Regions from separate parts of the Streptomyces sp. NPDC046727 genome, predicted to be linked through region 2. Evidence: riboswitches for the same ligand, from Rfam matches in the RefSeq annotation. Region 2 holds a riboswitch; each other region holds the start of a gene.

Region 1 (4,264 bases), on a different contig from region 2:
CGCGTTGCCGCACCGGGCCCGGCGGGTGTCGCCGGTGTCCGTCGGAAGCGAATCGGCTGACGGAGACAGTGATGAAGATCGTGGTGATCGGCGGTACGGGGCTCATCGGCTCACAGGTGGTCGCGCTGGTGCGCGACAAGGGCCACGAGGCCGTGCCCGCCGCTCCCTCCAGGGGAGTCAATGCCCTCACCGGCGAGGGCCTGGCCCAGGCGGTCGAGGGCGCGGACGTGGTCGTGGACGTGTCGAACTCCCCGTCCTTCGAGACCGAGCCGGCGCTGGACTTCTTCACCCGCTCGGCCCAGCACCTGTTCGCGGCCGAGAAGGAGGCGGGCGTCCGCCATCACGTCGCGCTCTCCATCGTCGGCGTCGACCAGGTGCCCGACTACGGCTACTACCGGGCCAAGGTCGCCCAGGAGGAGGCCGTGCGCGGCAGCGGCGTGCCCTACAGCCTCGTGCGCGCCACCCAGTTCTTCGAGTTCATCGCTCCGGTGATGGACATGTCCACCGTGGGCAAGGAGGTGCGCCTGCCGTCCCTGCGGCTGCGTCCGATCGCCTCCGCCGATGTCGCCGCCGCCGTCGCCGAAGCGGCCCAGGGCGAACCGACGAACGGCATCCGCAACATCGCGGGACCCGAGGTGTACGGACTCGACCGGCTCGCCGAGCTCACGCTGGAAGCCAAGCCGGACGGCCGTACGGTCGTCACGGACGAGACCGCCGGCCTGTTCGCGGGCATGCCCGACGTGCTGACCGGCGACGACACCGTGCATGTCGCGGCCACCCGCTACGAGGACTGGCTCAAGCGGAACTGACCGGCGCCGACCGTCCGGACCGACCGAGGGCAGGGGTACCGCGTACGCTCACGCGGTGCCCTTCCTTCGCTAGGGACGCCCGGCGATCCGGCGCGCGGACCGCTCGTACGCCCGCAGCTTGTCAGGGGTGATCACCCAGTAGAGCCCGTCGATGCCGTCCGGGCCCACCGTGATGCTCACCAGGGCGACGCTCACCCCGTCCTGCACGAGCAGCAGGCTGGGCAGGCCGTTGGCCTCGACCACGGTGTACTCGGCCCCGGGGAAGAAGTTCTTGCTGAAGGCGGTGACCCGCGCCGCGCGCTCGGCGCCCACGATCGCCAGCCGGGCCACGCCGCGCATGCCGTTGCCGTCCGCGTAGGCGACGACGTCGGCCGACAGCACCCTTTCGAGCGCGGCGACGTCACCGTGCCGCGCGGCGGCGACGAACGCGTCGAGCAGCCGCCGGTGCTGTGCCGTGTCGACGCGCTCCCGTCGCTCGGCGGACAGCCGCTTGCGGGCACGGCTGACGATCTGCCGGGTATTGGCCTGGCTCAGCTGGAGGATGCCCGCGATCTCGTCGTACGCGTAGTCGAACGCTTCCCGCAGCACGTACGCCGCCCGCTCCACGGGGTTCAGTTTCTCCAGGACCAGCAGCACGGCCAGTTCCAGCGCCTCGCCGCGCTCCGCGCCGACCTGCGGATCGACACTGGTGTCCACCGGCTCCGGCAGCCACGGCCCCACGTACGCCTCCCGGCGGACCCGCGCCGACCGGGCCACGTTGATGGCCAGACGCGTGGTGATCCTGGCCAGGAACGCCGCGGAATCCAGCACCGCACCGCGGTCCGCGCCCTGCCAGCGCACCCACACGTCCTGTACCACGTCCTCGGCCTCGGCCACACTGCCCAGGACGCGGTAGGCGATACCGAACAGCCGGGGACGCAACCGCTGGAACACATCCGCCGCTTCGCTCAGCGAGCCGTCGGTGAGCGGTTGTCGCTCGTCCATCGTGCCGATGCCTCCGTAGATCGACCGTCCAGCCGGAGCCTCGGTGCGGGGCGGTCCGCTCGCTGTGAGCATACGGCGGCGGCCACGAGTCGGGGCCGGATGACGGTGCGGCGCCGGTGATGAAAGGATGACCGGCGACATAAGGCGACGGCGGTCCGAGGAAGCCGGTGTGAATCCGGCGCGGTCCCGCCACTGTGACCGGTGAGCGAGTTCCGGCAGGCCACCGCCCCCGAACAGGGCGGGAAGGCGGCACGAGCCGTGACCCGGGAGCCAGGAGACTCACGCGGTCGCCTCCTCACGTGACACCGGGGCGGATCTCCCCGGGAGGGGAGTGGCGCGGCGTGCCCGAGAAGCTGACGGAAGAGACACCGGCCGGGGCTGTGCCGGGGAGCGGTCCGGCGCCGTGCCGGGTCGTCGTGTGCCGGGACTGCTGCTGCGGCAGCCCCAAGGTGATCGGGGTCGATCACGCGGCGCAGACCGCACGGCTGCGCGCGGAGGTGCCCGTGCGCATCTCCGACTGCCTCGACGTGTGCGACCAGGCCAACGTCATCGTCGTACAGCCGTCCGCCGCCGCCCGGGCCGCCGGCGCGCGGCCGGTCTGGCTGGGGCTCGTCAACGACCCGGCCGCGACCGAGGACATCATCAGCTGGGTGCGCGCCGGTGGCCCCGGCGTCGCGCCCCTGCCGGACATCCTCGACCTGTACGCCTTCACGCCACCGCGGCGTACGGATTCCTGACGCCCGCACCGAGCGGGAGGAGTTCGGCCGACGGCTGCGGCCACCCCGGCGCGTACGGCATTGAGAAGATCGTCCGTGACCTGCGGGTGCACCACATCCTGGAAGGAACCAACGAGATCATGCGCGTCATCGCGGCCCATGGCCCGACGGAGGCACTCGGATGAGCGGCAGCGAGGAACCGGTCCTGCTGGACACCAGGGGACGGGCCGCGTACATCACGCTCAACCGGCCCCAGGCGCTCAACGCCCTGAACCATGTCATGGTCCGCCGGATCGCCGAGGCCCTGACCGCGTGGGAGTGCGACCCGGACGTGCACACCGTGGTCATCACCGGGGCGGGGGAGCGCGGCCTGTGCGCGGGCGGCGACATCCGTGCCGTCCACGACGACGCCCGCGACGGCGACGGCAGCGCCTCCGCCGCGTTCTGGCGGGACGAGTACCACCTCAACGCCCGCATCGCCCGCTACCCCAAGCCGTACGTCGCCGTCATGGACGGCATCGTCATGGGCGGCGGCGTCGGCGTCTCCGCGCACGGCAGTGTCCGTGTCGTCACGGAACGGTCCCGGATCGCCATGCCCGAGACCGGCATCGGCTTCGTCCCCGACATCGGGGGCACCTGGCTCCTCGGCCGGGCACCCGGCGAACTGGGCACCCACCTGGCGCTGACCGGCGCGCAGATCGGCGCCGGAGACGCCCTGCTGTGCGGCCTCGCCGACCACTACGTACCCTCCGCCGCCCTCGGGCACTTCGTGGACGACCTCGCCGACATGCCCGTACGAGACGCGCTCGCGCGCCATGTGCAGCCGCCGACCGAGGGGCAGTTGGCCCACCGGCGAGAGTGGATCGACGCCTGCTACGCCGCCGGCACGGTCGAGGAGATCGTCCACCGGCTGCTCGGCCACGGCAGCCCCGACGCCAAGGAGGCGGCCGAGACCCTGCTCGCCAAGTCGCCCACCGCGCTCAAGGTCACCCTGGCCGCGATCCGCCGCGCCCGGCGCCTCGGCCCGCTGGAGCGGGTCCTCGACCAGGAGTACCGCGTCTCGTGCGCCGCCCTGAGCAGCCCCGACCTGGTCGAGGGGGTACGGGCCCAGATCATCGACAAGGACCGCAACCCGCGCTGGTCGCCGGCGACCCTCGCCGAGGTCACCGACGCCGACGTGGAACGCTTCTTCGCCCCGCTCGGCGACCGTGAACTGGGGCTCGCCGGGCCCGGCACCGCGCCGGCCCGCTGAGCAGGATTGCCGCATTCATCGGAGTCGGGAACATGGGCGCCCTCGCGGACGAACGACCGCTGAAATTCCGCCACCGCTGACCCACACGGCCCAGGACCGTTCGCCCGGTGCGAGAGGAAGATCACGCTGGTGGACGCGGTCTTGGCCGTGCACCGGTCGCGCGGTACGGTCTGTCCGATATCGACGACGGCGAGACGGAAGCCGGTGGGAATCCGGCACGGTCGCGCCACTGTGTGCGAGAGCCTCCAGGGGCTCCTCGTGAGTCAGACCCGTGGCCGTCGTCCTGTGCACCACCGACATGGGACGCGAACTCCCGGAGGAGGTTCTGCCATGGCGCAGACCGTCGCCCAGCCGACAGCCACCACTCCCGCCATCCCCGCCAAGCTGCCGCTGAAGGCGATAGCTCCCTGGGCGGTCTTCTTCGGCATCCTGATGCTGGTCCTGCTCTACTTCGTCGGCGCCGAACAGGGCGCCACCTCCGTGTTCAACGGCACGGACGTCCA
Region 2 (4,264 bases):
GGTGGCGCTCGCCCTCCTCCCACTCCCGCAGCCGTCCCCGCAGGCGTTCGTGCCAGGCCAGGAAGTCCCGGGACTCGTCCAGCCAGCCCCGCAGGGTCGGCCACTGCCGTACCAGCGCCTCGTGGGCCAGGGCGACCGTCTCGCGGCCCGCGCTGTCCCGGGCGATGACGAGGAGCCGGGTCGCGGCCAAGGCCTGGGCGGCGGCGCGCAGTTCGTCCGGAAGCTGGTCGAAGGCGCGCGCCACCCGGGCGTACTCCTTGCCCTTCACCGGCCGCGCGAGGCGTTCGAACAAGCGGCGGGCCACCGCCTCGTCCACCCCGCCCGGCCCCTTGCACACCTGCGTCAGCTGCTGGTCCGCGTACCGGGCGAGCGCGCCCTCCACCCCGCCGATCTCGCGGTACCCGGCGTGCGTGAGGCGGCCGTGCGCCTGCCGTTCCCAGAGTTCCGCCAGGGCGAACTCCACCAGGGGCAGCGCGCCCGGCTCGCCGCCCGCGTCCGTGACGATCCGTTCGGCCAGGCCGGGTTCGAACTCCACTCCGGGGACGGCGGCGACGGGCAGGCGCACCACCTCGTCCAGCTGGGCCGGGGTCATCGGCGCGATCATCTGGACCGTGCCGCTGAGGGCCTCGGCCCGGCCGCCCATGACGAGTTCCTCCAGGGACGCCGAGCGCAGGGTGGCCAGGACCCGGAAGCGGCGGCCCTCCGGGTGGCAGGCCCGTGTCATCGGCAGCAGGACGTCCAGGAGGGCGCGGGCGTCGGCGGGGCGGGCGCCCACGGTCTCCTCGAACTGGTCCAGGAGGACGACGTGTCCGGCCGTACCGGCGTGCTCCAGGACGCGGGCGCCGAGCAGCACCGCCGTCCGGCCGCGGTCGCCGCCGGTGAGTTCCCGGGCCAGGTCGCGGGCGGCGGGGAACTGGCCGGCCAGGGCGGCCGCGAGGGTGCGGATCGGGTCGGTGTCCGGTTGCCCGGCGAAGTCCGTGACCGTGTGGCCGGCCGACCGGAGCAGGGGCAGCACCCCGGCACGCACCAGGGACGACTTGCCGACCCCGGAGGCTCCGGCCACCGGCACGAAGGGGTGGGTGCGGACGGCGTCGGCGATGCGGGCGCTGTCCGCGCGGCGGGCGAAGAAGACGTGGGCGTCCTGTTCGCGGAAGGGCTCCAGGCCCCGGAAGGGGGAGGGACGCAGGTCGGGGTCCAGGCCGAGCAGCAGGGCGGCCGGGATCAGGTACGCCGTCGCCGCCGGGGCACCCAGCTCCATGGCGACGGTCATGCCGACCACCCCGCCCTGCACGGTGTCCCACACCGGCGATCCGCTGAACCCCCGGGCGATCGAGGGGGATCCGGGCGCCGCCTCCATGGACGTCCAGCCCTTGCCGACCGGGGCGCGGAGCCGGCCGCGCACCCATACCCCGTGGTCGTCCGTGCGGTGCGGGAAGCCGAGGACGCGGAACGGGTGGCCCCACATGCCGGTGCCGCCCGCGAAGCGGACCGGTGCCGTGCCCGGGACGGTCTCCGCCAGGGTCAGCAGGGCGATGTCGCCGCCGCCGTCCGCCGTGACCGGACGCCAGTGGGTGACGGTCGCCGTGCGGCGCGCGGACGGCGGGTGCAGCAGCGGGAAGTCGACGGACACCGGGGCCGTGGGGGGTGTCGTGGCCGACTCGTCGCCGCCGAGCGCGCTCGCGACGACGTGCGCGCAGGTGCACAGCGTGCGTTCCGCGACCAGGAAGCCGGTGCCGGTGACCCGGCCGTCCTCGCTCCAGAAGCGTGCGATGCCGCGCGGGAGTTCGTCGTCAGGAGCGGCTTTCGCCATCACGCTGCCCCGGAATGTCCGACGGATCCGTGTTCGACCACTGCATGCTCACCGTGAAGTGCGCCTCGGTCGATCCGCGCGCCACCACCACCCCGGCCTCGGCGCTCACCGTGATGCCGAACTCGACGGTGACGGACTCGGGCGGTCTCGCCAGTGTGCGGGCCTCGGTGACGAGCGCGCCGAGTGCCGGGCGGACCCGGGTCAGTGCCTGCTGGAGGGTCTCGGCCGCCCCGGCCATCGCGCCGCCGCGCGAGACCCGCTGCACGCCCGCCGGGCCCTCGCCCGCCACCTCCAACAGCACGATCTGGCCGTCGTCCAGCAGCATCTCGCCCACATACGCCACTGTGCGTCCCCTCCCGCGTCCGTTGCGCCCCGTATGAGTCGTACGCGCTATTGCAGATGCTCACGGTGCGTGAGTACAAGCGGGAGCGGTGAATGCCGTCCGCGCGAGGGGAATTCACCGCGATCCGGCCGTCCGGCGGCGTCCGGCGTGCTAGCGGTGTGGGCCTCAGCACAGTCCGGCATCCCAGGTCAAAGGCAAGTTGACGGCCGTTCCGGGGGCGTGGTGGACTGCCCAGGCCATGTACGGCGGCAGGAGAGGAAGCCGGTGCGAATCCGGCGCGGTCCCGCCACTGTCACCGGGGAAGAACCCCCGGGAGCCAGGAACTCTCACCGCCGATTCACGTCGAACCAGGGCGCGGACACCCTGAGTGAGGACACATATCGCCATGCTCGGCTGCCCATCGAGGACCCGTACCAGGCCCGTTCCTGTGCCCACGGCCGGCTGAGCCGATGGGTGCCGATCGCACGTACGCGTACGGCGCCGCCGCCGGCGTCCTGGGCGACCTGCTCCTCGGCGATCCGCGCCGCGGGCATCCGGTCGCCGCGTTCGGCCGGGCGGCCGGAGCCGTGGAAGGCGCGTTGTGGCACGACCACCGCGGCTGGGGCGCGCTGCACACCGCCGTGTGCGCCGGTGGCGCCGTCGCTCTCGGCGCGCTGGCCGTACGCGCCGTACGCCCCTTGCCTGCCGCCTCCGTCGCGCTGACCGCCGCCGCCACCTGGGCGGTCGTGGGCGGCACGTCGCTCGCCCGGGAGGCCCGCGCCGTCGGGCGCGCGCTGGAGGCCGGGGACGTCGAGGCCGCCCGGGCCCGGCTGCCCCATCTGTGCGGCCGGGACCCGCAGGCGCTGGACGCCGACGGCATCGCCCGGGCCGTGGTCGAGTCGGTCGCCGAGAACACCTCCGACGCCGTCGTGGGCGCGCTGGTGTGGGGCGCCGTGGCCGGGGTGCCGGGGCTCCTCGGGTTCCGCGCGGTCAACACCCTGGACGCCATGGTGGGCCACAAGTCGCCCCGCCACCGGCGCTACGGCTGGGCCTCCGCCCGCCTCGACGACGTCGCCGGCTGGCCGGGGGCCCGGCTGACCGCCGTCCTCGCCGCCGCGGCCGGACCCGATGCCCGGGGCGCCCTGCGCGCCTGGAAGGCCGACGCACGCAAGCACCCGAGCCCCAACGCCGGGCCCGTGGAGGCCTCCTTCGCGGGCGCCCTCGGCGTACGCCTCGGCGGAACCCTCTCCTACGGCGGCCGGGTCGAGCACCGCCCCGTGCTCAACGGCGCCGCCGGCCGGCCGGTCCGGGTCACCGACATCGACCGGGCCGTACGGCTCTCCCGCCGCGTCGGCCTCCTCGCCCTCGGCACCACGGTCGCCGCGCGCGCACTCCTGAAAGGACGTGGGAAGTGAACGGTGGTCTCCTCGTCGCCGGCACCACCTCCGACGCCGGCAAGAGCGTCGTCACGGCCGGCATCTGCCGCTGGCTGGTACGCCAGGGCGTGAAGGTCGCGCCGTTCAAGGCGCAGAACATGTCGCTCAACTCGTTCGTGACGCGCGAGGGCGCCGAGATCGGGCGGGCTCAGGCGATGCAGGCGCAGGCCTGCCGGGTCGAGCCGACCGCGCTCATGAACCCCGTGCTGCTCAAGCCGGGCGGCGAGCAGAGCAGCCAGGTGGTGCTGCTGGGCAAGCCGGTGGGCGAGCTGAGCGCGCGCGGGTACCACGGCGGGCGTCAGCAGCAGCTCCTCGGCACGGTGCTGGACTGCCTGGCCGAGTTGCGGGGCACGTATGACGCGGTGATCTGTGAGGGGGCGGGGAGCCCGGCCGAGATCAACCTGCGGCGCACCGACATCGTCAACATGGGCATCGCCAGGAACGCGCGGCTGCCCGTGCTGGTCGTCGGCGACATCGACCGCGGGGGCGTGTTCGCCTCCTTCTTCGGGACCGTCGCCCTGCTCTCGCCCGAGGACCAGGAGCTGGTCGCCGGTTTCCTGGTGAACAAGTTCCGCGGGGATGTCAGCCTGCTGGAGCCGGGGTTGGACATGCTGCACGGGCTGACCGGGCGGCACACCTATGGTGTCCTCCCGTTCCGGCACGGGCTCGGCATCGACGAGGAGGACGGACTGCGCG
Region 3 (4,264 bases), on a different contig from region 2:
CCGTGCACGGCGCCGACGGCATGGGCGACCTGGGCCTGCCCGCGCCGTCCCGCACCCCGGCGGACGTCGACGCCGTCACGCTCCTGCACCGCGAGATCCTCGCCTCCCCGCGCCCGGTCACCCTGATCCCGACGGCACCCCTGACGAACATCGCCCTGCTCCTGCGCACCCACCCGGAGGTGACCCGGAACATCGAGCGGATCGTGTTCATGGGCGGGGCGGTGGAGATCGGGAACGCCACGCCGGTCGCGGAGTTCAACGTCTGGCACGACCCCGAGGCCGCGGCGATCCTGCTCACGGCCGGGGTGCCGATCACGATGTACGGCCTGGACGTCTTCCGGCAGGTCGTCGTGGACAGCGCCGAGGTGCACCGGCTGCGCGCGAGCAGTGAGCCCGGCACCCGCCTGGCCGGCGAACTCCTCGCCCACCGGCCGGCCCACCAGGGCGAGCCGCCGGAGGCCGAGGAGGCGGGCGGCCTCGGCGACGCGGGCGCGGTGTGCGCGGTCGCCGACCCGCACGGCATCACCACCCGCCTCCTGCCGGTCGAGGTCTCCCTCGCCCCCGGCCCGACCCGCGGCCAGACCATCGTCGACCGCCGGCCCCGCCTGGGCGAGTCCGAGATCCACGAGGGCGGCCGCGAACGGGCGCTGGTGGACGTCGCGTTGGAGGTCAACGCCGACCGGTACGTCAAGCTCTACCTGGAGACCGTGGAACGCTAGTCGGCAGGGGCGGCGGGGGCGGGGGCCGACCAGCGCTCCTCCACCCGGGCCAGCCGCCAGTACGCCAGCGCCGCCGCCCATACCACCACGAACAGGCCGACGATGAGATAGCCGACGTTGTCGAGATCGAGCCCGGCCACCCAGCCGGTGACCGGGTCGCTGAGGCCGAACTTCTCGTGGACCACGCCGACCAGCTCGATCGTGCCGATGAAGAAGGCGACCGCGATGGACAGGCCGGTGATGGCGAGGTTGTAGAAGACCTTGCGGACGGGATTCGAGAACGCCCACTGGTAGGCGAAGTTCATGAACGTGCCGTCGAGGGTGTCGAACAGGCTCATCCCGGCGGCGAAGAGCAGGGGCAGGCAGAGCACCGCGTACCAGGGCAGGCCCGCCGCCGCGCCCGAGCCCGCCATCACCATCAGCGTGACTTCGGTGGCCGTGTCGAAGCCGAGGCCGAAGAGGAAGCCGAGCGGGTACATCTGCCCGGGCCGCGAGACGGACTGGGTGAGCCGGCCGAGGACCCGGTTCATGAACCCGCGCGAGTCGAGGCGCTGTTCGAGCTCCTTCTCGTCGTACGCACCGGCACGCATCGCGCGGAAGACCTTCAGGATGCCCACCAGGGCGACCAGGTTCAGGGCGGCGATGAGATACAGGAACGTCCCGGAGACCGTCGTACCGAGAAAGCCCAGCACCTGGTGGGTGCTGGACCCCTCGTTCATCACCTTCCCGGCCAGCGAGGTGCCGCCCGCGATCAGCAGCGCCAGCAGCACCACCACGCTGGAATGGCCGAGCGCGAACCAGAACCCCACCGACACCGGCCGCTTCCCGTCGGCCATCAGCTTGCGGGTGGTGTTGTCGATCGCGGCGATGTGATCGGCGTCGAAGGCGTGCCGCATGCCGAGGGTGTAGGCGGTGACACCGAGCCCGACCCCGAAGACATCGCTGCCCACCTTGTAGTGCTCGGGCGCGACGAGGAGGAACAGGATCCCGAAGGCGACGACATGCAGAGCGACGATCACCGCCAGCAGCCCCACCGTCTTGACGGTGTCCTCGCGTCGCCAGCGGAAAGAAGCTGCGTCAGCCATCGGTTTCATGCTCCAGCACCTCGTGGATCACTTCATGAGCTGCCGTGGCCGGTCTCCTGGCTTACGGGTACGCACATCCGCCGCTCCTGCCTTCCCGGCCGCCCTGCGACGCCCAGTGGCTGCCCCTCGCGGGACGCGGAACGGGGACTCCCCGATCACAGTGGCGAGGGCCGCGTCGACCTTGCATCGACTTCCCGAACACCACGGCCCGCCCACCGTAGAGGGGCACGCGGTTTCCTGCATAGCTGCGCACCCGCGCAGGTATGCAAGATCACAAAAGCGCGCCTGCGAGGATGACGGCATGCATCTCGTGCCTGCCGACCGAGCCGACCGGCGCACCATCGACGGTCACCGGGTGTGCGAGGCGATCGCCGCCATCGGTGACGCGGACCGCCTGCGCGCCTGGGCCGACCGCTTCTCCCTGCTGGCCGACGCCAACCGGCTCGCGCTGCTGCTCGCCCTGCACCGCACCGGACCGCTCGCCGTCTCCGACCTCGCGATCGCCACGGGCATGAACGACCCCGCCGTCTCCCAGGCGCTGCGGCTGCTGCGGGCGGCCGGGGTGGTGGCGGGGGAGAAGGAGGGGCGCGTGGTGCGGTACCGGGTGGTGGACGCGGAGGTGCGGGGACTGCTGGAGCACTGCGGCGACTGAACCGGACGGCTGTTCGGTCACCCGGACGGACGTTTCCGGTTCCCGGTGGTGTGGACAGATTCCGTGCATGGCAGACCTTTCGTCCAGGGACCCCGACTGGTGGCGGCAGGCCGTCATCTACCAGGTCTATCCACGCAGCTTCGCCGACGCCGACGGTGACGGGCTCGGTGATCTCAGGGGCGTCACCGAGCGGCTGGACCATCTCGCCACGCTCGGGGTGGACGCCCTGTGGCTGAGCCCCTTCTACCCCTCCGAACTCGCCGACGGCGGCTACGACGTGGCCGACCACCGGGACGTCGACCCGCGCCTCGGCACCCTGGACGACTTCGACGCCCTGGTCGCCGAGGCGCACCGGCTCGGTCTGAAGGTCGTCGTGGACGTCGTACCGAATCACACCTCGCATCTGCACCCCTGGTTCCAGGAGGCGCTGCGCGCCGGACCCGGGTCCGCCGCCCGGGAGCGCTACGTCTTCCGTCCCGGCAAGGGTGCGCGCGGTGAACTCCCGCCCAGTGACTGGCAGTCGGTCTTCGGCGGCAGCGCCTGGCGGCGGGTCCCGGACGGGGACTGGTACCTGCACCTCTTCGCCCCCGAACAGCCCGATCTGAACTGGGACAACGAGGAGGTCCGCGCCGACTTCCGCACCACCCTGCGCTTCTGGGCCGACCGGGGCGTCGACGGCTTCCGCGTCGACGTCGCCCACGGCCTGGCCAAGGACCTCACCGAGCCGCTGCGGGACGTCGGCGGCATCGGCGCGACCGGCGAGGACGCGCTGCCGCGGGTGGAGCCGGGCAGCCACCCGTACTGGGACCGCGACGAGGTCCATGAGATCTACCGGGACTGGAGGAAGGTCTTCGACGCCTACCGCCCGCCGCGCACCGCCGTCGCCGAGGCCTGGGTCCCGGGCGCCCGACGCGCTCTGTACGCCCGCCCCGACGAACTCGGCCAGGCCTTCAACTTCGAGTATCTGGAGGCGCGCTGGGACGCCGAGGAGTTGCGGGACGTCATCACCGGGTCGCTGGCCACGGCCCGGTCCGCCGGGGCCTCCGCGACCTGGGTGCTGTCCAACCACGACGTCGTACGGCACGCCTCCCGGCTGATGCTGCCGCCCGGCACCGACCCGGCGGCCTGGCTGCTGTCCGGCGGCAGCGCGCCCGCGGTCGACCCGGCGGCCGGTGTGCGCCGGGCCCGGGCGGCGACCCTGCTGATGCTGGCCCTGCCCGGCTCGGCCTACCTCTACCAGGGCGAGGAACTCGGCCTGCCCGAGGTCGCCGATTTGCCCACCGAGGTGCTCCAGGACCCGATCTGGGAGCAGACCGGGCATGTCCGCAAGGGCCGCGACGGCTGCCGGGTGCCGCTGCCCTGGATGACGACCGGACCCTCGTACGGCTTCGGGCCCGGGGCCGGCTGGCTGCCGCAGCCGGCGTCCTTCGCGGCCCTCGCCGTCGAGGCGCAGGCCGGCGCCGAGGGCAGCACGCTGGAGCTGTACCGCACGGCCCTGCGGCTGCGCCGCAAGCTGCTGGAGGGCGAGACGCTGGCCTGGACGCCGGGCACGGCCGCCGGTGTGCTGGACTTCCGCCGCACCGGGGCCTGGCGGAACGTCACCAACCTCGGCACCGGACCGGTACCGCTCCCACCCGGCGAGGTCCTGCTGAGCAGCACACCCCTGCCGAAGGGGAGCACCCTGCCGCCGGACACCACGGTGTGGCTGGCCTAACCCCCGGTCGGGCTCGGGCTCGCCCCCGAGCCGGAGGAGTTGCCGCCGCCGGCGACGCCGTTGACGTCCACCGGTGTGGAGGTGGCGTTCGGCG

What was found. A riboswitch is a leader RNA that binds a small molecule or an ion and turns the genes downstream of it on or off. The one in region 2 is predicted to bind cobalamin.
Region 1: it holds a riboswitch for cobalamin, as region 2 does, so the genes downstream of both, ABZ937_RS35495 (hypothetical protein) here and ABZ937_RS35355 (cobalamin biosynthesis protein) in region 2, are expected to answer to the same signal.
Region 3: it holds a riboswitch for cobalamin, as region 2 does, so the genes downstream of both, ABZ937_RS13795 (HoxN/HupN/NixA family nickel/cobalt transporter) here and ABZ937_RS35355 (cobalamin biosynthesis protein) in region 2, are expected to answer to the same signal.

Annotation. Positions count from the first base shown of each region.
Region 1 covers NZ_JBEYYR010000041.1:4,295-8,558, forward strand. Annotated here, with positions in the region: gene ABZ937_RS35485 (SDR family oxidoreductase) at 72-809, shown strand; gene sigJ (RNA polymerase sigma factor SigJ) at 879-1,793, opposite strand; cobalamin riboswitch at 1,951-2,074, shown strand; gene ABZ937_RS35495 (hypothetical protein) at 2,147-2,530, shown strand; partial or broken gene ABZ937_RS35500 (acyl-CoA dehydrogenase family protein) at 2,584-2,694, shown strand; gene ABZ937_RS35505 (enoyl-CoA hydratase/isomerase family protein) at 2,691-3,761, shown strand; cobalamin riboswitch at 3,912-4,055, shown strand; gene ABZ937_RS35510 (CbtB-domain containing protein) at 4,092-4,264, shown strand, end outside.
Region 2 covers NZ_JBEYYR010000040.1:65,386-69,649, forward strand. Annotated here, with positions in the region: gene ABZ937_RS35345 (serine protease) at 1-1,810, opposite strand, end outside; gene ABZ937_RS35350 (CU044_2847 family protein) at 1,791-2,135, opposite strand; cobalamin riboswitch at 2,360-2,502, shown strand; gene ABZ937_RS35355 (cobalamin biosynthesis protein) at 2,603-3,547, shown strand; gene ABZ937_RS35360 (cobyric acid synthase) at 3,544-4,264, shown strand, end outside.
Region 3 covers NZ_JBEYYR010000009.1:115,168-119,431, forward strand. Annotated here, with positions in the region: gene ABZ937_RS13790 (nucleoside hydrolase) at 1-719, shown strand, start outside; gene ABZ937_RS13795 (HoxN/HupN/NixA family nickel/cobalt transporter) at 716-1,804, opposite strand; cobalamin riboswitch at 1,833-2,025, opposite strand; gene ABZ937_RS13800 (metalloregulator ArsR/SmtB family transcription factor) at 2,106-2,456, shown strand; gene ABZ937_RS13805 (glycoside hydrolase family 13 protein) at 2,524-4,170, shown strand; gene ABZ937_RS13810 (DUF4142 domain-containing protein) at 4,167-4,264, opposite strand, start outside.